One region of the Streptomyces sp. NPDC104761 genome, then DNA from elsewhere that is predicted to be linked to it. Evidence: riboswitches for the same ligand, from Rfam matches in the RefSeq annotation. Region 1 holds a riboswitch; each other region holds the start of a gene.
What was found. Region 1 has a riboswitch for S-adenosylmethionine ahead of ACZ63F_RS10865 (aminotransferase class V-fold PLP-dependent enzyme). Riboswitches for the same ligand answer to the same signal wherever they lie in the genome.
Positions count from the first base shown of each region.

Region 2: another riboswitch for S-adenosylmethionine. It lies ahead of thrC (threonine synthase); the one in region 1 lies ahead of ACZ63F_RS10865 (aminotransferase class V-fold PLP-dependent enzyme).
Region 3: another riboswitch for S-adenosylmethionine. It lies ahead of ACZ63F_RS05035 (putative leader peptide); the one in region 1 lies ahead of ACZ63F_RS10865 (aminotransferase class V-fold PLP-dependent enzyme).
Region 4: another riboswitch for S-adenosylmethionine. It lies ahead of ACZ63F_RS01060 (amino acid ABC transporter permease); the one in region 1 lies ahead of ACZ63F_RS10865 (aminotransferase class V-fold PLP-dependent enzyme).

Region 1 covers NZ_JBVJNZ010000003.1:245,072-252,385, forward strand. The annotation lists gene qcrB (cytochrome bc1 complex cytochrome b subunit) at 1-1,483, shown strand, start outside; gene trpD (anthranilate phosphoribosyltransferase) at 1,615-2,679, shown strand; SAM riboswitch class IV at 3,090-3,206, shown strand; gene ACZ63F_RS10865 (aminotransferase class V-fold PLP-dependent enzyme) at 3,366-4,730, shown strand; gene ACZ63F_RS10870 (Lrp/AsnC family transcriptional regulator) at 4,884-5,165, opposite strand; gene ACZ63F_RS10875 (rhomboid family intramembrane serine protease) at 5,162-5,905, opposite strand; gene ACZ63F_RS10880 (hypothetical protein) at 6,059-6,298, shown strand; gene ACZ63F_RS10885 (NYN domain-containing protein) at 6,338-7,314, shown strand, end outside.
Region 2 covers NZ_JBVJNZ010000002.1:547,136-554,449, forward strand. The annotation lists gene ACZ63F_RS08990 (NADH:flavin oxidoreductase) at 1-336, opposite strand, end outside; gene groL (chaperonin GroEL) at 603-2,225, opposite strand; gene ACZ63F_RS09000 (cold-shock protein) at 2,595-2,801, opposite strand; gene ACZ63F_RS09005 (MoaD/ThiS family protein) at 3,270-3,545, opposite strand; gene thrC (threonine synthase) at 3,603-4,886, opposite strand; SAM riboswitch class I at 4,905-5,058, opposite strand; gene ACZ63F_RS09015 (glucosyl-3-phosphoglycerate synthase) at 5,216-6,160, shown strand; gene ACZ63F_RS09020 (alpha,alpha-trehalose-phosphate synthase (UDP-forming)) at 6,321-7,314, shown strand, end outside.
Region 3 covers NZ_JBVJNZ010000001.1:1,101,222-1,108,535, forward strand. The annotation lists gene ACZ63F_RS05015 (dipeptide ABC transporter ATP-binding protein) at 1-365, opposite strand, end outside; gene ACZ63F_RS05020 (ABC transporter permease) at 362-1,288, opposite strand; gene ACZ63F_RS05025 (ABC transporter permease) at 1,285-2,244, opposite strand; gene ACZ63F_RS05030 (ABC transporter substrate-binding protein) at 2,248-3,867, opposite strand; gene ACZ63F_RS05035 (putative leader peptide) at 4,088-4,204, opposite strand; SAM riboswitch class IV at 4,239-4,352, opposite strand; gene ACZ63F_RS05040 (DUF427 domain-containing protein) at 4,645-5,460, shown strand; partial or broken gene ACZ63F_RS05045 (TauD/TfdA family dioxygenase) at 6,094-6,255, shown strand; gene ACZ63F_RS05050 (ABC transporter permease) at 6,252-7,142, shown strand; gene ACZ63F_RS05055 (ABC transporter ATP-binding protein) at 7,139-7,314, shown strand, end outside.
Region 4 covers NZ_JBVJNZ010000001.1:218,850-226,163, forward strand. The annotation lists gene ACZ63F_RS01045 (hypothetical protein) at 145-396, opposite strand; gene ACZ63F_RS01050 (hypothetical protein) at 559-690, shown strand; gene ACZ63F_RS01055 (glutathione S-transferase C-terminal domain-containing protein) at 867-1,739, shown strand; SAM riboswitch class IV at 1,817-1,940, shown strand; gene ACZ63F_RS01060 (amino acid ABC transporter permease) at 2,329-3,312, shown strand; gene ACZ63F_RS01065 (amino acid ABC transporter ATP-binding protein) at 3,309-4,097, shown strand; gene ACZ63F_RS01070 (ABC transporter substrate-binding protein) at 4,164-5,189, shown strand; gene ACZ63F_RS01075 (GNAT family N-acetyltransferase) at 5,238-5,984, shown strand; gene ACZ63F_RS01080 (putative leader peptide) at 6,028-6,123, shown strand; gene ACZ63F_RS01085 (LLM class flavin-dependent oxidoreductase) at 6,190-7,314, shown strand, end outside.

The DNA.
Region 1 (7,314 bases):
CGAAGTGTGCATGTACAGCTTCATCATCATCATCCTGACGGGTGTGTACCTGACGCTGTTCTTCCACCCCTCGATGAACGAGGTGGTGTACCACGGCAGCTACGTCCCGCTCCAGGGACAGATGATGTCCGAGGCGTTCAACTCGACCCTGCACATCTCCTTCGACGTGCGCGGTGGCCTGCTCATCCGGCAGATCCACCACTGGGCCGCGCTGATCTTCCTCGCCGGCATGTTCGTGCACATGATGCGCGTGTTCTTCACCGGCGCGTTCCGCAAGCCGCGTGAGATCAACTGGCTGTTCGGCTTCCTGCTGTTCGTCCTGGGCATGTTCACCGGCTTCACCGGTTACTCGCTCCCGGACGACCTGCTCTCCGGCACCGGTGTCCGCTTCACCGAGGGCGCCATCCTGTCGATGCCGATCGTCGGCACGTACATCTCGTACTTCCTCTTCGGCGGCGAGTTCCCCGGCCACGACTTCGTGGGGCGGTTCTACTCGATCCACATCCTGCTGCTGCCGGGCATCATGCTCGGCCTGATGGTGGGCCACCTGATCCTGGTCTTCTACCACAAGCACACGCAGTTCGCGGGTCCCGGAAAGACCGAGAAGAACGTCGTCGGCATGCCGCTGCTGCCGGTCTACATGGCCAAGGCCGGAGGCTTCTTCTTCCTGGTCTTCGGTGTCATCGCGGCCATCGCGGCGACCACCCAGATCAACCCGATCTGGGCCATGGGCCCCTACCGTCCGGACCAGGTGTCCACCGGCGCCCAGCCCGACTGGTACATGGGCTTCGCCGAGGGTCTGGTCCGCTACATGCCCGGCTGGGAGATCAACTTCTGGGGCCACACCCTGGTCCTGGGCGTCTTCATCCCGCTGGTCCTGTTCGGCCTGGTCCTGGGCGCGATCGCGGTCTACCCCTTCATCGAGTCCTGGGTCACCGGCGACAAGAGCGAGCACCACATCCTGGACCGCCCGCGCAACGCCCCGACCCGTACCGCCTTCGGTGCGGCCTGGGTGACCATCTACATGGTGGGCCTGGTCGGTGGTGGCAACGACCTCATCGCCACGCACTTCCACCTGTCGATCAACGACGTGACCTGGTTCGTCCGGATCTTCTTCTTCGCCGGACCGGTGATCGCGTTCATCGTGACCAAGCGCATCTGCCTCGGCCTGCAGCGCCGGGACCGCGACAAGGTGCTGCACGGCCGCGAGACCGGCATCATCAAGCGGCTGCCGCACGGTGAGTTCATCGAGGTCCACGAGCCGCTCTCGCAGGAGCAGCTGCACACCCTCACGGCGCACCACCAGTACGAGCCGGCCCAGGTCGGCCCGGCGGTCGACGAGAACGGTGTCGAGCGCAAGATCAAGGGCTCCGAGAAGCTCCGCGCCAAGCTGAGCAACGCCTACTACGGCGAGGACAACCAGATCCCGAAGCCGACTGTCGAGGAGTACAAGGAGATCACGAGCGGCCACGGCCACCACTGATCGACCGCGTCGCCACGCCATGGTGAGGGGCCCCCGTCCGGGGTACGGACGGGGGCCCTTCGCCGTGCTCGGAGCTGGATAGGGTAGCCCTGAGAACCCCTGTTGCCCGTACGACGATCAGGAGCGGCTTTATGAGCGCTGTGACCCCCGCTGGAGGCGACACCGCGGCGGGCCGTTCCTGGCCCGGGGTACTGAACGCGCTGCTGTACGGACAGGACCAGAGCTCCGACGCGACGGCCTGGGCGATGGACCAGATCATGCGCGGCCAGGCCACCGACGCCCAGATCGCGGGCTTCGTCGTGGCCCTGCGGGCCAAGGGCGAGACGGTCGACGAGATCAACGGCCTGGTCCGCGCCATGTACGCGCACGCCAACGTCATCGAGGTACCGGGCCGCACCGTCGACATCGTCGGCACCGGCGGCGACGGCGCGAAGACGGTGAACATCTCCACGATGTCGGCGCTCGTGGTGGCCGGCACCGGCGCGAAGGTCGTCAAGCACGGCAACCGGGCCGCGTCCTCCGCGTCCGGGGCCTCCGACGTCCTGGAGAAGCTCGGCGTCAACCTCGACCTGACCCCGCAGCGGGTCGCCGAGGTCGCCGAGGAGGCCGGCATCACCTTCTGCTTCGCGATCAAGTTCCACCCGGCGCTCCGGCACGCGGGCGCGGCGCGCGGCCAGCTGGGCATCCGCACGGTCTTCAACATCCTCGGCCCGCTGACCAACCCCGCGCGGGTGCGGGCGCAGGCGGTCGGCGTGGCCGACCCCCGCATGGCCCCCGTCGTCGCGGGCGTCTTCGCCGAACGCGGCCACTCCTCGCTCGTCTTCCGCGGCGACGACGGCCTCGACGAACTGACGACGACCGCCACGTCCCGCGTCTGGATCGTCCGCGACGGCAAGGTGACCGAGGAGACCTTCGACCCCCGTGACGTCGGCATCGACCTGGTCCCCGTGGAGGCGCTGCGGGGCGGCGACCCGTCGTACAACGCGGAGGTCGCCCGCAGGCTGCTGGACGGCGAGCGGGGCCCGGTGCGGGACGCGGTGCTGCTGAACTCCGCCGCCGCCCTGGTGGCCCTCGACCCGGCCGCCGGGACCCTGGCCGAGCAGCTGCGCGCCGGCATGGACAGGGCGGCCGAGTCGATCGACTCGGGTGCGGCCAAGCGGGTCCTGGAGCGCTGGGCGGCGGCGACGAACAGGTAAAGGGGACGCGGTCAGGGGGCCGAGGCGCGGCACGGCACCGCCGGACTCCTCCGCCGTGGCTGATCGCCGCTGCGGCGGACAAGGGATTCCGGCACCGCTACCGACGAAACCGGACCGGCGCCCACCTTGTGCCCCGCCGCAACGGCGAGCAACCGCACACGGCCGTCCCGCCGGTGCCTGACCCGCACGGGCACGGCCATTGCGCAGGAGCCGTCGCTGGTTCTTTCTTTGCGCCGTGTCCTCTACCGATACCGGCCTCTTCCACCGGCCGGTCAAGTCCGTCCGCCGCAACGGCGATCAACCGCACACGGTCGTTCCTGCGGTGCCGGACCGGCGTCGGTGCCTGGCGGTGTCCCGTCATCCGGACAGGAGTTGCGCGGCTGCGATCACCTCACCTACGTTTCTTCCCAGGTCATGAGTGACAGTCATGAGGCCCCGGCCGACTGTCCGGCAACCCTCCGTCCGTGGCGGGGTGCCCCGGGTGAAGACCAGGCCGCAGGCAGCGAGGTCTGCGGCAAGCGCGGACCCCTCGGACACCAGGGGTCCTGGTCGTCGAGGAGTCTCCCGTGAGCAAGCGAATGCGATAGGGCCGCAGAGCCCCGCCTCCGCATCCCCTTTTCCCCTGCCGCTGCTTGAGCGCATCCGCTCGCACGGCGGATCTCACCTGCTCACACGGGAGTTCACCCATGTCCGTCTCCACCGCTGCCGCCGCCCAGTCCGTTTGTGCCCCGCTGCCCGTTCTGGGCCGGGATGTCACCGTCCCGCTCGTCACCGGCGGCGAGGTCACCTACGCCGCCCTCGACTACGCGGCCAGCGCCCCCGCCCTCCAGCGGGTCTGGGACGACGTCGCCGCCTACGCGCCCTACTACGGCAGCGTCCACCGCGGCGCCGGCTACCTCTCCCAGCTCTCCACCGACCTCTTCGAGAACGCCCGCCGGACCGTCGCCGAGTTCCTCGACTGCCGCCCCGACGACCAGCTGGTCTTCACCCGCTCGACGACGGACTCCCTGAACCTGCTGGCCCGTGCCCTCCCCGCCGGCTGCCAGGTCTTCGTCTTCGAGACCGAGCACCACGCCTCCCTGCTGCCCTGGCAGGACGCCCGCGTCACCTACCTCGACGCCCCCCGCACCCCGCGCCAGGCCGTCGAGACCCTGGAACGCGCCCTCGCCGACCGCGACCCGTACGGCCCGGCCCTGGTCTGCGTCACCGGTGCCTCCAACGTCACCGGCGAGCTGTGGCCCGTACGGGAACTCGCGGCCGCAGCGCACGCGCACGGCGCCCGGATCGTCCTGGACGCCGCCCAGCTGGCCCCGCACCACCCCGTCTCCGTGCAGGACCTCGACGTCGACTGGGTCGCCTTCTCCGGCCACAAGCTGTACGCCCCCTTCGGCTCCGGTGTCCTGGCCGGCCGCGCCGACTGGCTGCAGGCCGCCGAGCCCTACCTCGCGGGCGGCGGCGCCAGCCGCAAGGTCACCCGGCGCGAGGACGGGGGAGTGGCCGTGGAGTGGCACGAGAGCGCCGCGCGGCACGAGGCCGGGTCGCCCAACGTCATCGGCGCCTACTCCATCGCCGCCGCCTGCAAGGCGCTCACCGAGGCGGGCTTCGACACGCTGGTCGCCCGCGAGCGGTACCTGATCGAGAAGGTGCGGGCGGGGCTGGCCGAGGTCCCCGAGGTCCGGGTCCTCTCGCTCTTCGGCGACGACGCCCCCCGCGTCGGCGTGATCAGCTTCGTGGTGGACGGCTGGAACAGCTCCCACTTCGCCGCCGCCCTCTCCGCCGAGTACGGCATCGGCGTCCGCGACGGCCTCTTCTGCGCCCACCCGCTGGTCAGGACCCTGCTGGGCTCCGACCCCCAGACCCAGGGCGAGTGCGGGGCGCCGGAGGCGGCACCGGGCGAGAAGTCCCTCAACGCCATCCGGGTGAGCTTCGGGGCGGGAACGCCGGACGAGCACGTGGAGCGCTTCGCGAACGCGGTACGGGAACTGGTGACCGACGGCGCGAAGTGGGCGTACCGCACGGAGGACGGCCGCTGCGTCCCGGCGGTGAGCTGACCTACCTGCTTTTCAGGGGCGCGGGGAACTGCGCGACAAGCCACGACGGACCCGCAGGGGACCACGGTGCGGACCGGTGGGGGCTGGTCGCGCAGTTCCCCGCGCCCCCTTTGGGGCGTGCTGCAGTCGGGGCGCTTCGGTGAACGGCGCCTGCTAGCTGTCCAGGCCGATCGCGAACGCCGCCTCCAGGTCGTGCTGGGAGTACGTGCGGAACGCGACGTGCGTGTCCGTGCCCTCCACGCCCTGGATCTTGCTGATGCGGCCCGGGATCACCTCGGCCAGATCCTCGTGCTCGCGCACCCGGACCATGGCGATCAGGTCGTACGTACCGGTGACGGAGAAGACCTCGCTGACGCTATCCAGCGCGGCGATCTGTTCCGCGATCTCGGGGATCCGGTCCACGCTGGTCTTGATGAGGACGATCGCGGTGATCACGGCTGGTTCTCTCCCTCGGGTGCCGGAGCTGGGGCGACCTTCACTTTAGTGGTACGTCCGTACCGCACCCACGCGTAGCCGAACCCGAGTCCGAACCCGACCAGGTGGGCGAGGTAGGCCACGCCGGGGCCGGAGGGGGCCTGGTCGAGGGCCAGCCACTGGAGGGCCGCCCAGAAGGGGAGGACGACCCAGGCCGGGAACCGGAGCGGAAGGAAGAAGAGGAAGGGCAGGAGACTGGTCACGCGGGCGCTGGGGAACAGGTACAGGAACGCTCCGAGGACCGCCGAGATCGCCCCGGACGCACCTACCAGCGACTGCGGGGACGTGGCGTTGGCGACCGCGTAGCCGAGCAGCGCGAGGTAGCCGCAGCAGACGTAGAAGACAGTGAACTCCACGCGGCCCATCCGTTCCTCGGTCATCGCCCCGAAGACGAAGAGGAAGAGCATGTTGCCGAGCAGGTGCACCCAGCTGCCGTGGATGAACAGCGCCGTGGCCGGGGTCAGCGCCTCCCGCGCCGGGCCGTCGAACAGGTCGGCGGGGACCACCCCCCAGTGCCGGAAGTACGCCCGCTGGGCGGTCGCGAGGGCCTCTCCGGTGCCGTAGGACGGGGTGAAGCCGGAGGCGGGGCCGAGCACGAAGATCAGGCAGCACACGGCGATCAGGAGGTACGTCATGGGTGCGGACGTGCCCCGCAGGCTCCGCAGGGTCCGGGCCGCCGTGGTGTTCCAGTTGCCGATCATGGACATAGAGCATGGCGTAACGGGACGCACTGGTGCAGATCGCCTCGCCGCCGCGGACAGGGCGGCGTCGAGTACCCGCCAGGCCGTAGGGTTACGAGCCACACGCGTCGGGACGGCGCGTCACGGACACTAGAAGGAAGCGAACAAGCCACGATGACGGTTCCCCTGCCGACCGCCACGACGCGGTGGCGCTGCACCCTCTGCGGCAACCTCACGCGCTTCGACGTGACCCGCTCGTCGAAGGTGGTCGAGTACGTCCACCTCGACCTGGCCGGTGAGCCGAAGGTCGAGGAGCGCGAGGTGGTCAGTGAGACCATCGAGTCGGTGCGCTGCCGCTGGTGCAACGCGGTGGACCAGGTGGAACTCGTGGACAGGCCGGGCGCCGACTCCTGATACCGGGAGCGGCCCCGTACAGGTGATGGGGTGTGACGGATGGTGGAGACCACAGGCGGGGGGCCGGGCGACGGCACCGCCGAGGTGCTTGACCGTCCGTTGCCCGACGGTGTGCGACGGCGTGTCGTGCAGATCGTGTCGGACGGGTTCGGCGGCCTGACCCTCGGCGAACTGCCCGCACAGCTCAGGCAGTACGCCCGTTTCGCCCCGAATCGCCGGGCCAAGTTCGCGGGGAACGCCATGGCGGCCGCGCTGGAGACGGACACCCTCTTCCGGCAGCGGATCGGGGAGAAGCTGAGAGAGGCCCAGCCGGAACTGGCCGGCGCCCTGGACTCCGGCTCCCCGCCCCCGGCCGCGGACCCGCTCGACGTGGCGGCCGCGGCCTATGTACTGCGCCCCACGGGCTGGGTGAAGCTCGTGGCGGCGGCCGGTGAGGAGGCCCAGCGGGCGGACGCCGAGCGGGCCGACGAGGAGAGCCGGGCCGAACTGGAGCGGCTGCGCGAGGAGCTGGACCGGGCCCGGGAGCAGACCCGGTCCGAGACGGAGCGGCTGCGCGCCGAACTGGACGCGGCGAAGAAGGAAGCGGAATCGCTTCACCGCAAGCTGCGGGCGGCTCTCAGCGACGTCAAGCGCGGCGAGGCGGCGCTGCGCAAGCTGCAGGGCGAGATGGAGGCCGGGCGGGCCGAGGGGCAGTCCCTGCTGTCCGCCGCGGAGAGCGAGGGCCGGCGCCTCAAGGCCCGGCTCGGCGAGGCCGAGGCGGCCCTGGAGGCCAGCCGGCGGGCCGCCCGCGAGGGGCGCAGCGTCGAGGACATGCGGCTGCGGCTGCTGCTCGACACCGTCCTCGACGCGGCCCAGGGGCTGCGCCGCGAGCTGGCGTTGCCGCCGGTGTCGGTGCGGCCCGCCGAGACCGTGGACGCGGTCGAACCGGGACGAATGACCCCGAAGGACATCGCGGCGCGCGCCCTGTCCGAGCACGACCCGGCCATCCTCAACCAGCTGCTCGCCCTGCCCCAGGC
Region 2 (7,314 bases), on a different contig from region 1:
CAGCTGCGGGACGATCGTGCCGCCCGCCGCGTGCACCCCCTCGGCGACCTTGGCCCAGCCCGCCAGCTGCTCCTCACCGTGGAAGCGCGGGACGCGGCTGCTGCCTCCGGCCGAGTCGTGACCGACGTACGTCCCCTCGGTGACGATCAGACCGACACCGGCGGCGGCCCGGCGCGAGTAGTACGAGACCACGTCCTCGCCGGGGACGCCGCCGGGGCTGAACTGGCGGGTCATCGGCGCCATCACGATCCGGTTGGGGACCGTGAGCCCGTTCAGGGCGACAGGGCGGGAGAGGATCTCGGCCGCGCGGGAGGCGGGGGGCGTGGTGACGGTCACGTGGGGGGCTCCTCGTGAATAGGACGTATACCGGATGGTATGTGCACGCGCATTGAGTGCACGTCTGTTCACAACGGCCTGCCCGGTCGTACGCATTCCCGCCCCCGCGCGGACGGTCGTGTGACCCAGGACACAGATTCGGGCCGAAAGCACGCCCCGTCAGGGGCGCTGCCCTCTCCGGCTGCGGAAACGCCGAAGGGCGGCACCCCCTGTCGAACAGGGAGTGCCGCCCTCGGTGCTGCGTCGGAACTGCCGAGCCGTCAGGCTCAGAAGTCCATGTCACCGCCCGGCATGCCGCCCGGAGCGGCCGCGGCGGCCTTCTCCGGCTTGTCGGCGATGACGGCCTCGGTGGTGAGGAACAGCGCGGCGATGGAGGCGGCGTTCTGCAGGGCAGAGCGGGTCACCTTCGCCGGGTCGATGATGCCCTCGGCGACCAGGTCGACGTACTCACCGGTCGCGGCGTTCAGGCCGTGACCCGGGGTGAGGTTGCGGACCTTCTCCACCACGACGCCACCCTCGAGGCCGGCGTTGACGGCGATCTGCTTGAGCGGGGCCTCCAGGGCGAGCTTCACGGCCTGCGCGCCGGTCGCCTCGTCACCCTCCAGCTCCAGCTTCTCGAAGACCTGGGAGGCCTGGAGCAGGGCCACGCCACCACCGGCGACGATGCCCTCCTCGACGGCCGCCTTGGCGTTGCGCACGGCGTCCTCGATGCGGTGCTTGCGCTCCTTGAGCTCGACCTCGGTCGCGGCACCGGCCTTGATGACGGCGACGCCACCGGCGAGCTTCGCCAGGCGCTCCTGGAGCTTCTCGCGGTCGTAGTCCGAGTCGGACTGCTCGATCTCGGCGCGGATCTGGTTGACCCGGCCCTGGACCTGCTCGGTGGAGCCGGCGCCGTCGACGATGGTGGTCTCGTCCTTGGTGATGACCACCTTGCGGGCGCGGCCCAGCAGGTCGAGGGTCGTGTTCTCGAGCTTGAGACCGACCTCCTCGGAGATGACCTCGCCACCGGTGAGGATGGCGATGTCGTTCAGCATCGCCTTGCGGCGGTCGCCGAAGCCCGGGGCCTTGACCGCGACGGACTTGAAGGTGCCGCGGATCTTGTTGACGACCAGGGTCGACAGGGCCTCGCCCTCGACGTCCTCGGCGATGATCAGCAGCGGCTTGCCCGACTGCATGACCTTCTCCAGCAGCGGGAGCAGGTCCTTGACCGAGGAGATCTTGGAGTTGGCGATCAGGATGTACGGGTCGTCGAGGACGGCCTCCATACGCTCCATGTCGGTGGCGAAGTACGCCGAGATGTAGCCCTTGTCGAAGCGCATACCCTCGGTGAGCTCCAGCTCCAGACCGAAGGTCTGGGACTCCTCGACGGTGATGACGCCTTCCTTGCCGACCTTGTCCATGGCCTCGGCGATGAGCTCGCCGATCTGGGTGTCGGCGGCGGAGATGGAGGCCGTGGAGGCGATCTGCTCCTTGGTCTCGACGTCCTTCGCCTGCTCCAGCAGGGCACCGGAGACGGCCTCGACGGCCTTCTCGATACCGCGCTTCAGGGCCATCGGGTTGGCACCGGCGGCCACGTTGCGCAGGCCCTCGCGGACCAGGGCCTGGGCGAGCACGGTCGCGGTGGTCGTACCGTCGCCGGCGACGTCGTCCGTCTTCTTGGCGACTTCCTTGACCAGCTCGGCGCCGATCTTCTCGTACGGGTCCTCCAGCTCGATCTCCTTGGCGATGGACACACCATCGTTGGTGATCGTGGGGGCGCCCCACTTCTTCTCAAGGACGACGTTGCGGCCCTTGGGGCCGAGGGTGACCTTGACGGCGTCGGCGAGCTGGTTCATACCGCGCTCAAGGCCGCGCCGCGCCTCCTCGTCGAACGCGATGATCTTGGCCATGTGAAGTGGTCCCTCCAGGACTGGGGGTGAGTCTTCGGACCGCGCCCGCGCCCGCGACGGACGGCTCGCCGACCCGTGGGTTCCTTGCCCCACCCGGTCCGCGGGCCTCACCGACCCGGTCCTTCTTTGTCACTCTCACCTTCAGAGTGCTAACGCCAATGATTAGCACTCGACCCAGGAGAGTGCAAGGCGCGCTCGCGAAGCGAGTGCCCGTTGGGGGGTGGCGGCCGGGCGACGGGCGGGCGCAGCCGGCTCTCGAGGACCGGGGCCCGGGAACATGGCCGGGACATGCCGAAGGGCTCGTGCCCCGGGAGGCACGAGCCCTTCGAACAAGTACAGAAGAACGTCGCTGATCAGTCGGCGCGTGCTTCAGCTGGTCGCCAGCCGGACCATGTCCGCCTGCGGCCCCTTCTGGCCCTGCGAGATCTCGAAATCGACCCGCTGACCTTCCTCGAGGGTGCGGTAGCCGTCCATCTGAATCGCGCTGTAGTGGACGAAAACATCCGCACCACCGTCGACCGCGATGAAGCCGTACCCCTTCTCCGCGTTGAACCACTTGACGGTGCCCTGAGCCATGCCTAACTCCCCTATTACTGGCCCTTGCACAGATCCACACTTCGCGGATCCGGGTCAGACCTCACCCCCCATTGGTTGGGGGCGTGCGCCGGAACGCGTCGACCGCGGCTGAATGTATCTGTCCAACTGCCGTCTGCAACAGGTCAATCGGACGAGAATTCTCGAGGGAAGGGGTCCGGAATGTGGTAAGAATTCGGCCGAATTCAGGGCAAGTCGGGCCCCATAAAGACCACAAAAGCCGCATATAACCCGGGCACTTTGGCTGCTTCTTGTCGGGCTCGCGGTATCGAATACGGGGCCCCCGACCTGGAGATCGGGACCGTGTTCCCCAACTGTACCGCGCTCAACCACACAGAATTGCCCCCTCCGCTTCTCTCACGGAGGGGGCAATCGGATGAACAGTCGGTGATCGGCGTTACCGAAGGTAATGTTCGGTCATTCGATCAGCCTGTCAAGCGGGGCCGCAGGTCAGCCGCCGGCGACGGCCGGGATGATGGAGACGCCGGCGCCGTCCGGGGTGGCCGTCTCCAGGCCCTGCTCGAAGCGCACGTCGTCGTCGTTGACGTACACGTTGACGAACCGGCGCAGCTTGCCCTGGTCGTCCAGAACCCGCGCGGAGATACCGGTGTGGTTCTTCTCCAGGTCCGAGATGACCTCGCCGAGGGTGGTCCCTTCGGCGGCGACTTCGGCCTGGCCCCCGGTGTAGGTGCGCAGGATGGTGGGGATGCGAACGGTGACGCTCACGTTTTTACCTCCGGTCCGGGCGGCACCTCTGGGCGGCGCCCTATTTCTCGGGGGGACTCAGGCGAGCCCGGCCTCGCGGAAAGACTCCAGATTCGGGCGAATGGTCGCGGTGAGCCCGGTCCCCGCCACCGCGTCCAGCGTCTTCAGTCCATCACCGGTGTTGAGTACAACGACCGACTTCGCCGGATCAATCAACCCATTCTCGATGAGCTTTTTGGTGACTCCAACCGTCACTCCGCCGGCGGTTTCCGCGAAGATTCCCTCGGTCCGCGCGAGCAGCTTGATGGCGTCGACGACCTGCTCGTCGGTGACGTCCTCCACCGCTCCGCCCGTGCGCCGCGCGATGTCGAGGACGTACGGCCCGTCGGCCGGGTTGCCGATGGCGAGGGACTTGGCGATGGTGTTCGGCTTCTGCGGGCGGACCACGTCGTGGCCCTCCTTGTACGCCACCGACACCGGCGAGCAGCCCTCGGCCTGGGCGCCGAAGATCTTGTACGGCTTGTCCTCGACGAGACCGAGCTTGATCAGCTCCTGCAGCCCCTTGTCGATCTTCGTGAGCTGCGAGCCCGAGGCGATCGGGACGACCAGCTGGTCCGGGATCTGCCAGCCGAGCTGCTCGCAGATCTCGTACGCGAGGGTCTTGGAGCCCTCCGCGTAGTACGGCCGGAGGTTGACGTTGACGAAGCCCCAGCCCTCGCCGGCCGGGTCGCCGATCAGCTCGGAGCAGAAGCGGTTCACGTCGTCGTAGTTGCCCTCGATGCCGACGAGCTCGCCGCCGTAGATCGCGGCCATGACGACCTTGCCCTGCTCCAGGTCGTGCGGGATGAACACGCAGGAGCGGAAGCCGGCCCGGGCGGCCGCGGCACCGACCGCGCCGGCCAGGTTGCCGGTGGAGGAGCAGGAGAGGGTGGTGTAGCCGAAGGCGCGGGCGGCCTCGACGGCCTGGGCGACGACGCGGTCCTTGAAGGAGTGCGTCGGGTTGCCGGAGTCGTCCTTCACGTACAGGCCGCCGGTGACCCCGAGCTCGCGGGCCAGGTTCTCGGCCTTGACGAGCTTGGTCCAGCCGGGGTTGATGTTCGGCTTGGTCGCCACGTCCGCGGGGACGGGCAGCAGCGGCGCGTAGCGCCAGATGTTCGCGGGACCCGCTTCGATCCGCTTGCGGAGTTCCTCGGTGTCGTAGGCCGAGAAGTCGTAGGCGATCTCCAGCGGGCCGAAACACTCCTCGCAGGCGAACACCGGGCCGAGCGGCACCCGGTGACCGCACTCGCGGCAGCTCAGGGCGGCGGCGGGACCGAGGTCTACGGTGGAATCCGTGGTGCTTGCAACAGTCTGCACAGCCATGTGAGGCGAGGCCCTTTCTCCTCATCTTCCTCACGACGCATCTCGTCGTGAGACGGATTTGGCACCTTCCCTAGCCGGGAGCCTCGCGGTGATCGACAGTGATCTACGAGTACCGACTGGAGGGTTGCCGGGGCTTCAACGGGCCGTTTCCCTCTGCCCCTCTGGATGAGCGGTATGCGGTTGTCAACGTCGGGTGACCCCAGGACATGCGATGGTCATCGGCGTTGTTCAAGACTGTAACCGAAGGCCAGGACAGTTGAGGGAGTCGTCCGAACCGCGAGATGGATCACACGTCGTCGTGTGACCGTGACAGTGAGGAGCCGCTGACCGTGCTGGAAGAAGTCGAGCGCTGGCTGGCCACCCGCTCCTGGTCCGTAACCGACCGTCCGCTGCACAAGGTGATGGCCGCCAAACGGTCCTCCGGGCAGACGGTCAGCGTCGTGCTGCCCGCGCTCAACGAGGAGGAGACCGTCGGCGACATCGTCGCGATCATCCGCCACGACCTGATGCAGCAGGTGCCGCTCGTCGACGAGATCGTGGTCGTCGACTCCGGCTCCACCGACCGCACGGCGGCCGTCGCCGCGGCGGCCGGCGCCCGCGTCGTGCACCGCGACGCGATCCTGCCCCGCATCCCCGCCGTCCCCGGCAAGGGCGAGGTCCTGTGGCGCTCCCTCCTGGTCACCACCGGGGACATCGTCTGCTTCGTCGACGCCGACCTGCGGGAGTTCTCCTCCGACTTCGTCACCGGCATCGTCGGCCCGCTCCTCACCGACCCGGGCGTGGACCTCGTCAAGGCGATGTACGACCGCCCGCTCGGCGGCGCCGCCGGGCAGGGCGGCCGGGTCACCGAGCTGATGGCCCGCCCGCTGCTGAACATGCACTGGCCGCAGCTGGCCGGCTTCGTCCAGCCGCTCGGCGGCGAGTACGCGGCCCGCCGTTCGCTCCTCGAACAGCTGCCCTTCCCGGTCGGCTACGGCGTGGAGCTGGGCATGCTGGTCGACGCCCTGCACCTGGTGGGCCTCGACGCCCTCGCCCAGGTCGACGTCGGCGTCCGCAAGCACCGCCACCAGGACGGCCAGGCCCTCGGCCGGATGTCCGCCGCGATCTACCGCACGGCCCAGCTCCGGCTGGCCCGCGGCCACCTGATCCGGCCCTCCCTCACCCAGTTCGAGCGGGGCGAGGACGGCTTCGAGCCGCGGACGTACTCCGTGGACACGGAGGAACGGCCGCCGATGGTGGAGATCACGGAGTACGCGGAGCGCAAGGTGGCGTGACGTCGTGGCGTGACGTCGTGGCGTGACGCCGGTGACGCCGGTGACGTCGGTGACGTCGTGGCGTGACTTCGTCGTACGGCCGTATACGGCGGCGCGTCGGGCACGTCCGTACGTTTGAGCGTTTACGGGCCGGGCTAGGTTGTGGCGTATGGCTTCCCCCATGGCTTCCACCGGCGGTGCCGAGGTGCTGGTCGCCTCGAACCGCGGCCCGGTCTCGTACGCACGACGTGAAGACGGTTCCCTGTACGCCAAACGAGGCGGCGGCGGGCTGGTCTCGGGTCTGTCGGCGATCGGCCCGGACGCGAACGCGGTGTGGGTGTGCGCAGCGCTCGGCGACGGCGACCGGGAGGCGGTACGGCGGGCCGAGGGCGGCCGGCTGCCGGCCGGGGACACCGGCGGGCAGCAGGTCCGGATGCTCGACATCGCCGCCGACGTGTTCTCCGACGCGTACAACGGCGTCGCGAACTCGGTCCTCTGGTTCGTCCACCACATGCTGTACCAGACCCCGCTGGAACCGGTCTTCGACGCGGAGTTCCGCCGGCAGTGGGCGTCCTACCAGGCCTACAACCGCGCCTTCGCGCAGGCGCTGGCCGAGGAGGCCGGCCAGGGAGCGGTGGTGGTCATCCAGGACTACCACCTGGCGCTCGCGCCCCGGATGCTGCGGCAGCTCCGGCCGGACCTGCGCATCGGCCACTTCTCCCACACCCCCTGGGCGCCGCCGGACTACTTCCGGCTTCTCCCCGACGACATCGCGGCGGAGCTGCTCAGCGGGATCCTGGGCGCCGACCACGCGGCGTTCCTCACGCGGCGGTGGGCGGACGCGTTCGTGGACTGCTGTCATGCGGTGCTGGGGCCGGGCATTCCCTCATCGGACACCAGGATCGGGGTGCACGGGCTGGGTGCCGACGCGGACTTCCTGCGGAAGCGGTCGCACGAGCCGGACGTGGACGAGCGGATGCGGGCGCTGCGGGAGGAGATCGGCGGCGAGGGGCGCAGGACGATCGTCCGGGTCGACCGGACGGAGCTGTCGAAGAACATCGTGCGGGGGCTGCTCGCGTACCGGCAGCTGCTCGACGACCATCCCGAGTGGCGGGAGCGGGTGGTGCACGTCGCGTTCGCGTATCCGTCGCGGCAGGACCTGTCCGTGTACCGCG
Region 3 (7,314 bases), on a different contig from region 1:
GTACGCAGTTCCGCCTCGGAGAGAGCGGCCAGGTCGTCCCGGCCGAAGCGGACCGTGCCCGCGTCGATGGTGCCGTTCGCCGCCAGCAGCCGGAGGACGGCGTGCGCGGTGGTGCTCTTGCCGGAGCCGGACTCACCGACCACGGCGGTCACCTGTCCGGGCCATACGTCCAGGTCCACGCCGCGCACGGCCGACACCGTGCCGCCCCGGGTGCGGTACGACACGGACAGGCCGCGGATCCCCAGCAGTGGTGTGGTCACGTTCTCACCGTTCTCGCGTGCGTCACGGTCCTCGCGTGCGCCGCGGTTCTCGCTCGGGTCGCGGTTCTCGCGTGCTTCGCTGTTCTCATGCGTTTCGTGGGTCATCGCTGCCGTGCCCATTCGCCGTCCAGCGCCCGCGCGACGCGATTGGCGGCCAGCACGGTCGCGGCGATCGCCAGACCGGGCAGTGCGGTCAGCCACCAGGCGTTGGCCAGGTAGTTGCGGCCGTCGGAGATCAACGTCCCCCACTCCGGGGCGGGCGGCGGCGCGCCGTAGCCGAGGAAGCTCAGCGCCGACACGGCCAGGATCGAGGAACCGAAGTCCAGGGTGGCCAGCACGATCACCGGCCCCGCGGCGTTGGGCAGCACGTGCCGGCCCAGCACCGAGTACCAGCGGGCACCGCAGGACCGGGAAGCCTCGACGAACACCGCCTGCCGCACCCGCAGCACCTCGGACCGTGCCACCCGGGCGAAGGAGGCCACGCTGGCGATGCCGACCGCGACCGCCACCTTCACCGTCCCGTACCCGAGCGCGGTGACCAGCGCCAGCGACAGGAACAGCGCGGGGATGGACAGCAGGACGTCGACGAGACGCATCAGTGCGTCGTCCACCCAGCGGCCCACGAACCCCGCGACCACCCCGAGCAGACCGCCGACCACGAACGCGACCAGGACCGCGATCAGCGTGGCCTTGAGGGAGAGCTGGGCGCCGTGGACCACGCGGGAGAAGACGTCGCGCCCGAGTTCGTCGGTGCCGAACCAGTGACTGCCGCTCGGGCCGCGGAAGTTCTGGGACGGCACCCCCTTCAGCGGGTCCTGCGAGGTGAACAGGTCCGGCCAGAAGGCGGCCAGCACCACCAGCACGAGGACGCCGGCGGACAACAGCAGACCGGGGCGGCGCACCAGGAAGCGGAGCACCCGGCGGAGGCCGGCGGGGCGGCCCGGTTTCGCGGGTGATCCCGCTTCCGTCACGGGCCGGGCGAGGCCGAGGGCGGCCTCCGCCTGGTCGTCGACAAGACTCTGACTCATGCGAAGCCCGCCCTTCTCTCCGAGGCCACGACGATCCGCGGGTCCAGCAGCGGATAGACCAGGTCGACGAGCAGGTTCGTGGCCACGAAGATCAGCGCGCCGAACACCACCACCCCCTGGACCAGCGGGATGTCCTGGGCGGTGACCGCACCGGCCGTCACCCGCCCCAGACCGTCGCGGGAGAACACCGTCTCGACCACCACCGAACCGGCGATCAGCTGCCCCACCAGCAGGCCGACCACCGTCAGCGCGGGCAGCGAGGCGTTGCGCAGCGCGTGCCGCAGATGCACCCGCCACCGGCCGGCGCCCTTGGCCCGCGCGGTCTCCACGTAGGCCTGGTCCAGCGCGGTCAGCAGGCTCTTGGCCAGCACCTGGGCGACCTGCGCCCCGGTCGGGACCGCCAGCGTCAGGGCCGGCAACACCAGGCCCTTCAGCCCGTCGTTGCCGAACGCCGGGAACCAGTGCAGCCTGAACGAGAACGCCTCGACCAGCAGCAGCCCCACCCAGAACGTCGGGACCGACACCCCCAGCGGGGGCAGCGACAGCAGCAACTGCCGCAGCCACCGTCGCGAGGTGTAGGTCGCCACCACCGCGAGACCGCCGCCGAGGACCACCGCCAGGACCAGTGCCGCACCGGTCAGCTGGAGCGTCTGCGGCAGCGCGTCGGCCAGGGTGGAGGTCACCGGGCGGCCGGTGGAGACCGCGTCGCCGAACTCCCCGCGCACCGCCCGGCCCAGATACTCCGCGTACTGCAGCAGCACCGGCTTGTCGAAGCCGTACTCGTGCCGCAGTCTGGCGAGTTGGGCCGGGTCGACCTGTCCCGTGTCCATTCCGGCACCCGCCATCGCGGACACCGGGTCACCGGGCAGGAAGTCCAGGACCAGGAAGGACACCGTGTAGGCCGCCCACAGCACCCCGACCGCCTGCGCGAGCCGTTTGATCACATAGCGGCGCATCCGCTAGCCGATCCAGGTGTCGTGCAGCTGGATGCGGCTGCCGGAGTCGAATGCAAGGTCGTGCACCTTCTTCGAGACGCCGAGCTGGGTCTGGAGTTCCACCACCGGCACGTTGTACGCGTTCTGCACGATCAGCTTCTGCGCCTGAGCAACCAGCTGCCTGCGCTTCGCGGTGTCCGTGGTCGCGGCCTGCGCGGACAGCGCCGTGTCCAGCGAACTGGGCGGCAGGTGGTAGAAGTTGCCGAGCCGGGTGGAGAAGGAGCTGCGCAGGATGTCGGGATCGGCGCGGGTCGTGTTCCCCCACACCACGTCGAAGTCGCCGGACTGGATCGTGGTGGCGAACTGGGTGACCGGCAGCTGCTTGAGCACCACGTCGACCCCCACCGACTTGAGCTGCTGCTGGACCAGCTCCAGTGCGGGCTGGTTGGTGGCCGCGTTGGGGAACCAGCTGATGGTCAGGGTCAGCTTCTTGCCGTCCTTGGTGCGGATGCCGTCGCTGCCCGCCTTCCAACCGGCCGAATCCAGCAGCGACTTCGCCTTGGCCGTGTCGAGCGCGAGGTCCGAGGAGAGGTCCGTGTAGTCGGGGGTGGTGTGCGCCAGGATGCTGGTCGCCGGCTGGGTGCCGGTCGGGTAGACGGTGTCGGCGATCTGCTTGCGGTCGACGGCGGCCGAGATCGCCTGCCGGACTCTCGCGTCCTTCAGCAGGGGCCGGGAGTTGTTCAGTCCGAGACCGAACACCACGCCGGGGTTGGCCCGGCTCTGGAGGGTGACCTGGCCGCCCTTGAGCGCCGCCTCGTTGGCCCTGCCGACGCTGCTGATCGCGTCCACCTGCCCGGACTGGAGACTGCCGGCCCGCACCCCCGCCTCGGGCACGACCTTGAACACCAGCTTGTTCAGGTAGGCCTCGCCCTTCTTCGACCACAGCGAGGAACCCCAGTCGTACCCGGTGCGCTTGGCCAGGGTGACCGATTGGTTCTGCACGTACTGCTTGAGCACGAAGGGCCCGGACCCGACCACCCCGTCACTGCACTTCTGCTGCGGGCTCTTCTTGACGCTCGCCGAGGACTCGATACCCAGCGAGTGGGTCGAAGTCGCCTGGAGGAACTGGGCGTTGGGCTGCTTGAAGGTCACCTTGACGGTGAGCGGGTCGACCACGGTGGTGCTCTTGACACCGCTCAGGTAGCCCTCGGCGAGGGTGCCCAGGGCGCCGAGGTCCGGCACCGCGTCGAAGTTGTCCTTGACCACCTGCGCGGTCAGCTTCGACCCGTCGCTGAAGGTGACGCCCGACCGCAGGTGGAACGTGAACGTCGTCGCGTCGGCGCTGATGTCCCAGCTCTTGGCCAGCCACGGCACGATCTTGCCGGTCTTCGGGTCCTGGTCGGTGAGGGAGTCCACGAGCTGGCGCACCGAGTAGATGGTGTCGTTGCTGGCGACCTGCTGCGGGTCCACGCAGCCGGCGTCGGAGCCCACCGCGAAGGTCAGGGTGCCGCCGGACTTCGCCTGGCCGCTTCCGCCGCCGGAGCCGTCGTCGCCCGAACCGCACGCGGTCAGCAGGACGCTGGTGGTCAGGAGCGCGGCCAGGGGCGCCCATCGGGAAGGTCTGAAATCCGGAAGTGCAGTCACGGAGGGCTTTCTCCTACTCGTGTCACCGGGGCACGACCGCGCACGGACGTGTGCGGGCATGACGGTGTGTGCGGCCCGGGCGGATCGACTCCCGCCGGGGATGCGCTGTGCGGAAAGGGAGTTGGCATGCGGACGACACCGGGAACCGGTGGCATGCGGGAAGGGCGGCGCGCAGGGGCCGGGGCCGGTGACGGACGTCAGCCGGCGGCAGCCGGGCCGGTCAGGCCCGACAGAGGCAGCTGGTCGAACGCTTCAGATCGATGTGGCGTCGGCGCGAGAGCCGGGAGTACGCCGTGGCGTCGGCGGGGGAGGCAGCGGAGTCGTCGCTGTGCCGCATGCCGAACCTCCCCGTCTCCGGCCCCGGTCACGGGGCCACGCGCTTGCGGGAGTCATCGGTGACCCCGCCGGGCTTTCACCTGGAGCACCCCACCGCGTGGGAGGGTTGCCGGTCAGCGAGCCAGGGCATGGCGCTGACACTCAATGCCGCTGGTGATGCTACGGATCGATTTTGTCGTACGTCAATGCCGCACCGTGACGCCCTGTTCGGGAGAACCTGGCCCATGGGACGGACGGCAGGCTGCGTCCCGGACGGCACCGGGTGGTGGCCGGCGGCACGGTGACGCGCCGCTCCTCCCGTCTCGGTGTGGGAGCGTGCCAGTGGCAACGTCGAGGAGTACCTGAGGGTCTTCGGCCGCCCCGAGCAGCTCGCGGCCTGGCGGGAGAACCGCCCCTACGTCGCCGAAGTCATCGCGTGAACCAGTCGAAGGAGAGCCGCCCATGACCACGTTCCCCACCGCACAGGCCGTGCGGACCACCCCGGAGGGGCTCCTGTGGGAGCCGAGCGAGCGCTGGGTGCGCGGCCGCAAGGGTGACGTCACGGTCGTCGACAGCCGCCACCCCGTCCTCGTCTGGGAACCAGGGGTTCCCGTGCCGCTGTACGCGTTCCCGCGCACCGAGGTACGCGAGGAACTCCTGCGGCCCGCTAAGAACCCGCCGACCGGTACCCACACCGGCTCACGGATCTTCTACGACGTCGAGGCCGACGGCGAACTGCTGGAGAACGCCGCCTGGACCTTCCCGGCCGCCGACCTGGCCGACCACATCGCCTTCGAGTGGTTCCGGCGCGTCGGGCGGGGCCTGGACCACTGGTACGAGGAGGAGGAAGAGATCTTCGTCCACCCCCGTGACCCGCACAAGCGGGTCGACGCCATCCCCAGCAGCCGGCACCTCGTGGTCGAGATCGACGGCACGGTCGTCGCCGACACCCGCCGGCCGGTCCTGCTCTTCGAGACCGGCCTGCCCACCCGCTACTACATCCCGCGCGAGGACGTCCGCCTCGACCTGCTCGAAGCCACCGACCACCACACCGGCTGCCCGTACAAGGGCACCGCCGAGTACTGGTCGTGGCGCGGCGGGGCCGACGTCCCGCCCAACGTCGTCTGGAGCTACCCGGACCCGCTGCCCGCGGTCTCGGCCGTCCAGGGGCTCCTCGCCTTCTACAACGAGGCCGTCGACATCACCGTCGACGGGGAGCGGTTGGCACGCCCCGTCACCCACTTCACCAAGGCGCTCGTGGACCAGCAGCGCACCTGACGGGCAACGACCGCCGCCGTCCCGACCGAGCACGCAGCTCCAGGGCCGGCCGCACCGCGACGGGGCCTGGCACGTCGCCCGACAGCCGGGCCCCGTCGGCCGTCGCACGACGTCCTCTCAGGAGCGGCCGATGTTTCCGCAATGTGAGGGCTGTCCGGAACGTATTGACCGACGGCCTGGACCTCTGCTCAACTCACTTCCCATGACCCCGCGCATGGATCTGACCCGGAGGCGCCACATCGACCTGGCGCACGTCTCCAGCGCGTTCTGTTGTCGTTGATCCGCAAGACGCGTCGCTGATCCACTGAGCGGATCACGCCATCGGCCGGCGTGCGCCCCTCGCGCATGTCCGGAAGGGCCGACGCGCAGCGTCCGCCCCGGCGGTGTCCCTCTCGCGGTGTCGCGGCGACCGCCGCCCGCCCGGGCGCTTCCCCCTTCCGGCTCCCGGATGCCCGGGGCCGTGCGCAGAGCCGCCCCGAGACCGCGAGGGTCCTGCCGTCGGACCCTCGCGCCGCGACCGGCCCGAGCACCCGCCCCGCATCCGTCCCACCGCCGCTCGTCACCCGTTCACCCGACCCTCGGCAACCGGCCGTGCGCCCCATCCTGGAGAAGGACCTCCCCATGCCTCCGACCATCCCCCGGCACTACGGGGTCGACAACTACGACGACCACCCGCGCCGCCTCAACCGTGTGACCGTCGCCGGAGACGTGCCGGTCGGCGTGGACGGCCGGCGCAGCGAGCAACTCGTCGGCGACGCCTCGCACTACAGCAGGGTGCTGGAGGTGGCGGCATGACCGAGGTCAGCCTCGAGAGGCCGGCCGTCGTCCCGGCGGCCGCCGAGACGACGAGCGCGCCCGGACGTGAGGTGTTCCTGCCGCTCGACGCCCGCCGCCGGACCCCGCTGCACACGATCCGCGAGCGGCTGCGCTGGCCGCTGGGCATCTACACGACCCCGGCCGTGATCCTCATCGCCTGGGAGGTGCTGGCCAGGGCCGGCGTGCTGCAGAAGACCTATGCCCCGGCGCCGACCTCCCTCGTCAAGGCCGCCGTCGACCTGTGGCGACAAGGGGTCCTCGGACCCGATCTGGCCATCTCGCTGCAACGCGCCGGCATCGGCCTGGCCGTCGGACTTTCGGTGGGCATCGTCAGCGGGGTGCTGGGCGGGCTGCTGCGCAGCGGCGAGTACCTGTTCAACGGGGTCGTGCAGATCCTGAACACGATCCCGCTGCTGGCGGTGCTGCCGCTGATGATCGTGTGGTTCGGCATCGACGAGCTCACCAAGGTGCTGCTGATCTCCTTCGGCGCCGGCGTCCCGATGTACGTCAACCTCTTCGCCGCGATCCGCGGTGTCGACCAGCGGCTCATCGAGATGGCCCGGACGACGGGGGCGGGCACCTGGCGGCTGGTGACGCGGGTGCTGGTGCCCGGGGCGCTGCCGGGATTCCTGGTGGGCCTGCGGTTCTCGCTCGCGTACAGCGTCCTGGGCCTCGTCGCGGCCGAGACGGTCAACGCCGACAAGGGCCTCGGCTTCCTCATCACGCAAGGGCAGACGTACCTGCAGACCGACCAGGTGTTCGTCGGGCTGGTGATCTACTCCCTCCTCGGTCTGCTCGCCGACCAGTTCGTCCGGGTTCTCGAGCGGGTGCTGCTGCGGTGGCGTCCCAGTTATGAGGCGTCATGAGCATCACCGTCGAGACACAGCTGCGGCAGCAGTCCGGCGCCGTCGCGGAGAAGGTCGTCCGGCGGTTCGGCGACCGGGTCGTCCTGGACCGGCTCGACCTCACCATCGCCGACGAGGAACTGGTGGTCCTGCTGGGCCCCTCCGGCTGCGGCAAGAGCACCCTCCTGCGCCT
Region 4 (7,314 bases), on a different contig from region 1:
CGGGGACGCGGTACGGCACTGGGCGGGCGGCGCCGGTGCGCCCCTTCCGCCGGACGACGCCGGACGACGTCGCTGCGTCCCTCCACGCCACCACCGGCCGCAGGCTCCGACCACCCGCACGTGCCATTCGGGTGAGCGTCGTGATCAGGCCGCCGTGACCCGCACCCGTCGGCTGCCGCAGCGCGGGCACACCGCGTCCGTGAGCGGCGAGGGCACGGCTCGGCCGGCCTCGTCGACGTACTCCAGGGTGCTCTGCAGCTCCGGGTCGGCGACCGGGTCGGTGAAGAACACCGCCTGGAAGACGGCCTCCCAGCCGTGGCCGCACCGCTCGCAGCGGAACGCGAAGGTCTCGCGCACGGCGCCCGGCACCGGCCCGGGACCCGGGGGCTCGGTCATCGGCTCCGGCTCCTGTCACTCGGCCTCCGCCACCAGCGCACCGCCCCGCCCGCGCGGCGGCAAGTCGGGGCCGGGTGTCCCAGGCGTGGACGCCCCCTTGACGCCGGGCGGAGGCCGATCGACACTCCAGGTGGGAGAATCCTAGTGAAAAGGTAGGGAAAGATGGGTCGCCTGCGCACGCTCACCGGCAGACAGCGCCGCGAGAGCCCCGCGCCCTGGACGGCCCCCCTGCTCACCTCCCGCCGCCACCTCGACCTGCTGCGGATGTGCGGCGCCACCGGCCGCAGAGGCTGAGCGCCCGACCCCGGCCGTACGAGCCGGGTGCCCGACCCCGGCCGTACGAGCCGGGTGCCCGACCCCGGCCGTACGAGCCGGGCGCCCGTCCACAAGGACTCACCGGAATCCGCCGATAACCCACCGACGAACGCTTCCGCCGCGCGTACGTCCGCGCGCCCGCCTCGGGGAGACGCATGTCCATCACTCCACTCGCCGCCCTGCCGTCCGTCCGCACCGCTCCCGCCTTCCGGGGCCGCATCGGCCGTGACGCGCGCAGCGGCCACTACGCCGTGCCGCGCCGCTACCGGCTCCACCTCTCCACGGCCTGTCCCGACGGCCTGCGGATCGCCGTCGGGCACAGCCTGCTGGCCCTGGACGACTGTTGTCCCGTCACCTTCCTGCCCGCCGTTCCGGACTGTCCCGACGGCAGCCACGCGGTGCTGCGCCCGCTGTACGAGGCCAGCGCCCACCACTACTCGGGACCCGCCCTCGCGCCCGTGTTCAGCGACGACTGGTCCGGACGTATCGTCAGCACCCACAGCCGCGACATCCTGCGCGACCTGGACCAGCATTTCGGCGACGGCGTCGCCCGGCTCTACCCGTGCGGTGCCGAGGCCGGGATCGAGGCCGTCGAGCGGCTGTGCGCCGATGACATCGAGCAGGCCGCACAGCGGGCCGGACGCGAGGGCGGCGACCCCGAGGCGCTGGAGGTGCTGCTCGCCGCCCTGGACGAACTGGAGCGCCGGCTGACCGGGGTGGAGTTCCTGGTCGGCGGGCAACTCACGGCCGCCGACATCGAGTTGTGGGTCACCCTGGTGCAACTCGACACCGTGCACCGCAACCACCTGGACGCCGCCGCCGTGCACGCCATCGCCGGCCACCCGGTGCTGTGGGCCTACGCCCGCCGGCTGGCCGCCCACCCGGCCTTCGGCACCCACCTCGACCTGGAGGGCATCGCCCGCCGCCATCACGGCCGTTGCCAGGGCCTGGAAGCCGCCGGCGCGGCCGTCCAGATCCTGGACTGGGCGGGCCACGCGGCGGACGCATCCCGCGGTCCGCGCAGGTGAGAGAGGTCCGAACCGTTTCGCCAGTCGGACAGGCGTTGACATTCGTTCGGGCAACTGCGTTACTTACGGACCAGAACGGTCATGAGCGTCAGCATCAAGCCCTGGCTTGCTGACCGGCAACCCTCGCACCGCGGTGGGGTGCCCCAGGTGACGACCGGACCGACGACGTTTCGGCAAGCGACGAATCGGTAAGCGCGAGTGCCCTCCGGGGCCGGCACGACAGTGACAGGTGACGGACATGTACGCAGCCTCAAGGACGGCCCAGCGCCGCGCCGAGGGCTGCGTACGCCCGTACCCGAGCCCGCTCGTCGCCGACCGAGCCGTCGACCTGCTCCGTGTCAACAGCGCCCTGTGTAGCGCGTGTACCGCACCGGGCTGTGCCCGCTGTCGGGTCTGACCAGGCCTTTCCGCCGGTTCCCCGCAGCCTCGCACCCCAGCGTCCCCGTCGGAACACCGGCCGTCCGGTGTGCCGCCGTCCGCCCAGCCCCGTGCCCCGCGCGCCCCCGCGCACCGCGCCTTGCCCGAACACGGACCGGTGCGCGGCCCCCGCCGTGGGACACGTGGGTGTCCGACTCCGCCGGAGCCCGCCATGAGTGAACCCCCAGGCGCCACGATCGCCGCCCCCGAGGCACCGCCCGCCTCCGACGAACCGTCACCACCCCTCGCCGCACAGCGCGTTCAGCCGCTGCGCAGGCCGGGACGGTGGATCGCCACCGCCGTCGTCCTGGTCCTGGCCACCCAGTTCGTGCACGGACTGGTGACCAACCCCTTCTACCAGTGGGACCGCTGGGGCTACTGGTTCCTGCGGCCGACCATCCTCGACGGACTGGTCATCACCCTCGAAGTCACCGCCTACAGCGCGGTACTGGGCCTGCTCGGGGGCATCCTGCTCGCGCTGGCCCGGCTCTCGAAGAGCCCCGTGCTGCGCGCGGTCAGCTGGACCTACGTGTGGGCGCTGCGCTCCATCCCGCTCATCGTGGTCCTGCTCTTCCTCTACAACTTCAGCGCCCTGTACAAGACGTTGAGCATCGGCGTCCCCTTCGGGCCGGCCTTCTTCTCCTTCGACGAGTCGAAGCTCGCCACCGACATGGTCGTCGCGGTCATCGGCCTGAGCCTCAACGAGGCCGCCTACGCGGCCGAGGTGGTCCGCGGCGGCATCCTCTCCGTCGACCAGGGCCAGCACGAGGCGGCCGCCGCACTCGGCCTGCCCAAGGGCTACCAGTTCCGGAGGATCGTGTTCCCGCAGGCCCTGCGGTCGATCACCCCGAACTACGTCAACCAGCTGATCGGCCTGATCAAGAGCACCTCACTGGTCTTCTACGTCTCGCTGCTCGACCTGTTCGGCTCCGCGCAGAGCATGGGCTCCACCTACCCCGGCGACATCGTGCCGCTCCTCCTCGTGGTGACCGTCTGGTACCTGATCCTGACCAGCGTCGTCTCCGTGATCCAGTTCTACGTGGAGCGGTACTACGCCCGCGGCGCCACCCGCGCGCTGCCCCCGACCCCCCTGCAGAAACTGCGCACCGGTCTCACCGGCCTGCGCGCCCGCATCCGCCGGGAGGCCGCGATATGACCATCACCGACACCGTGGCGACGGCCCCCGCCGCCCTGGAGATCAACGGCGTCCACAAGTGGTACGGCACCCACCGGGTCCTCGACGGCATCGACCTGACCATCCGCCCCGGCGAGGTCACCGTCGTCCTCGGCCCGTCCGGCTCCGGCAAGTCCACCCTCCTCAGGGTCATCAACCACCTGGAGAAGCCCGAGCGCGGCCACGTCAGCATCAACGGCGAGCCGATCGGCGTGAAACGGCAGGGCGGCCGGCTCAAGGAGCTGAGCGAGCGCGCCATCCTGGCCCAGCGCGGCCGGATCGGCTTCGTCTTCCAGAACTTCAACCTCTTCCCGCACCTGACCGTGCTGGACAACGTGGCCGCGGCCCCGGCCGCCACCGGAAAGCTCGGCAAGCCGGAGGCCCAGGCCCTGGCCAAGGAACTCCTGGAACGGGTCGGCCTCGGCGAGCGCATCGGCGCCTACCCACGCCAGCTCTCCGGCGGCCAGCAGCAGCGGGTGGCCATCGCCCGCGCGCTCGCCCTGCGCCCCGGCGTGATCCTCTTCGACGAGCCCACCTCGGCCCTGGACCCCGAACTCGTCGGTGAGGTCCTCGCCGTCATCAAGGACCTGGCGACCAGCGGCACCACCCTCGTCATCGTCACCCACGAGATCGGCTTCGCCCGCGAGATCGCCGACCGGGTCGTCTTCATCGACGGCGGCCGGATCGTCGAGCAGGGCCCGCCCTCCGAGGTCCTCGACAACCCGCAACACGAACGGACCAGGGACTTCCTCAGCAAGGTCCTCTGAACCGCCGTACCCCCGGATCTCCCCCCCCACGCCTCTCTCCCTCTCACCCCGTCACAAAGGACGACCATGCCTGCCCACTTCACCCGACGCAGCCTGATCAGAGGCATCTCCGCGGCGACCGTCGCCGCCTCCCTCGCCACCGGGCTCGCCGCCTGCGGGGGCGACAGCGACGCGGCCACCAGCACCTCCGCCGCGAAGACCGGCGAGGTCGTCATCGGCCAGGTCTCCAACGGCGCCGCCACCCAGACCACGATCAAGGTCTCCGAGGTCAAGTCGATCAGCGCCGAACTGCCCGACTCCGTCAGGAAGAGCGGCAAGCTCGTCATCGGCGAGGGTGCCCTGCCCGCCGGGTTCCCGCCGCTGGCCTTCGTGGGCAGCGACCAGAAGACCCTCACCGGTTCCGAGCCCGACCTCGGCCGCCTGGTCGCCGCGGTCTTCGGCCTGAAGCCCGAGATCCAGAACGCCACCTGGGAGAACATGTTCGTCGGCATCGACAGCGGCAAGGTCGACGTGGCCTTCTCCAACGTCACCGACACCGAGGAGCGCAAGAAGAAGTACGAGTTCGCCTCCTACCGGCAGGACAACCTCGCCTTCACCGTGCCGAAGAAGAGCACCTGGAACTTCGACGGGAACTACGAGAACCTCGCCGGCAAGACGGTCTCCGTGAGCGCCGGCACCAACCAGGAGAAGATCCTCCTGGAGTGGAAGGCGAAGCTCGCGAAGGAAGGCAAGAAGGTCACCGTCAAGTACTTCCAGGACAGCAACAGCGTCTACCTGGCCCTGTCCAGCGGCAAGATCGACGCCTACCTCGGTCCCAACCCCGGCATCGCGTACCACAACAAGCAGACCGCGAACACGCCCAACGCCACCCGCACCGCGGGCACCTACTCCGGCGCCGGCGCCGGCCTCCAGGGCCTGATCGCGGCCACCGCCAAGAAGGACAGCGGCCTCGCCAAGCCCCTCGCGGACGCCATCAACTACCTGATCAAGAACGGTCAGTACGCCGAGTGGCTCAAGGCCTACAACCTCTCCAACGAGGCCGTCGCCAAGTCCGAGGTCAACCCGCCCGGGCTGCCCCTCGACAACTCCTGATCACCCGTCAAGAAGCAAGGCAGCCAGGCGAGAAAGGACCGCGCCTCCGTGACCCTCCAGACCGGCCTCCACGGAGGCGGGGCCTCGCTCAGCCCCGATACGTCCCCGCTCGACAACGCCGTCTGGGCGGCCCTCACCGGCCCGCACGCCCACCTCGGGGAGCGGGTCGGCCGGGCGGCGCGGTATCCGGACGACGTCTACGGCTACGCGGCCGTCGCCGATGCCACCGACCCGGCCGCCTGGGCCGACCTGCGCACGCTCGTCGGCCCGGGAACGACCGTGAGGATCAAGCCGGTCGAGGCGGCGCCGCCCGGCTGGGAGGTGGTCGGCGGCGGCACCGGCGTCCAGTTCGTCGACACGGCGCTCAGGGCCGAGCCCGCCCCCGAGGCGGTACGGCTCGGTCCTGACGACGTGCCCGAGATGCTGGACCTGGTCGCCCGTACCGAACCGGGCCCGTTCCGCACCCGGACCGTCGCGATGGGCACCTATCTCGGCATCCGGGACCGCGGACGGCTGATCGCCATGGCCGGGGAGCGGCTGCGGCTGCCCGGCTGGACGGAGATCAGCGCCGTCTGCACCGACCCGGACCACCGCGGGCGGGGCCTGGCCACCCGCCTGATCCGCGCGGTCGCCGCCGGGATCCGGGAGCGCGGGGACACCCCGTTCCTGCACGCGGCTCCCGGCAACGCGAACGCGATCCGGCTCTACGAGTCGATCGGCTTCACCGAGCGGCTGCGCGGCCGCACCCTGCTCGTGCGGAGCCCGGGAACAACCACGGACGCCGGTCTGTTGTGAGTCACGACGAGATGCACGCGGAGCAGGCCGGGAGGTGCGGGACGTGACACGTTTTCTCAGCCCCAGCCGCCGTACCGTCCTGCACTCCCGGCCGCACATCGACCTGCAGCGCGTGGCCGGCGCGCTCTGTTGTTCCTGACCAGTCGTCCCCGCCGCGCCCCTCCCTCCGGCGCGCCCTCGTACGGACTCTCAGGAAGGCACCACTGTGTCCTCATCTCCCGTTTCCCCTCTGCACCTCGCCGTCGCCCTGGACGGCACCGGCTGGCACCCGGCGTCCTGGCGCGAGCCGGTCGCCCGCCCCCACGAGCTGTTCACCGCCGGCTACTGGGCCGACCTGGTCGCCGAGGCCGAGCGCGGCCTCGTCGACTTCGTCACCATCGAGGACGGCCTCGGCCTGCAGTCCTCGCACTACAGCGAGCTCGACGGCCGTACCGACCAGGTCCGGGGCCGCCTCGACGCCGTCCTGATCGCGTCCCGGATCGCGCCCCTGTCCAGCCACATCGGCCTGGTGCCGACGGTGATCGCCACCCACACCGAGCCGTTCCACATCTCCAAGGCGATCGCCACCCTGGACTACGTCAGCACCGGCCGCGCCGGGCTGCGGGTGCAGATATCCGCCCGCCCCAACGAGGCGGACCACTTCGGCCGGCGCGCCTTCCCGCCCATCGATTTGGCCGAGCTGCGGTCCCCGGCCGGGCAGGAGCGACTCACCGAGCACTTCGAGGAGGCCGCCGACCACGTCGAGGTCGTGCGCCGGCTCTGGGACAGCTGGGAGGACGACGCCGAGATCCGGGACGCCGCCACCGGCCGCTTCGTCGACCGCGACAAGCTGCACTACATCGACTTCGAGGGCCGGCACTTCAGCGTCAAGGGCCCCTCCATCACCCCGCGCCCGCCGCAGGGCCAGCCGCTCGTCACCGCCCTCGGCCACCAGACCGTGCCCTACCGGCTGATCGCCCGCCAGGCCGACGTCGGCTACGTCACCCCGCAGGACGCCGCCGACGCCCGCGCGATCGTCGCCGAGATCCGCGCCGAGCAGGAGGCCGCCGGCCGGGCCGGCGACACCGTGCACGTCTTCGGCGACCTCGTGGTCTTCCTCGACGACGACCGGGCGGCGGCCGAGGCCCGCAAGGACCGCCTCGACGCCCTCGACGGGGGCGCCTACACCAGCGACGCGCGGATCTTCACCGGAACGGCGGCCGAACTCGCCGACGTCCTGGAGGAGTTCGCCGCCGCAGGCCTCAGCGGCTTCCGGCTGCGGCCCGCCGTCCTCGGCCACGACCTGCCGCGCATCACCGCGGACCTGGTCCCCGAACTCCAGCGCCTCGGC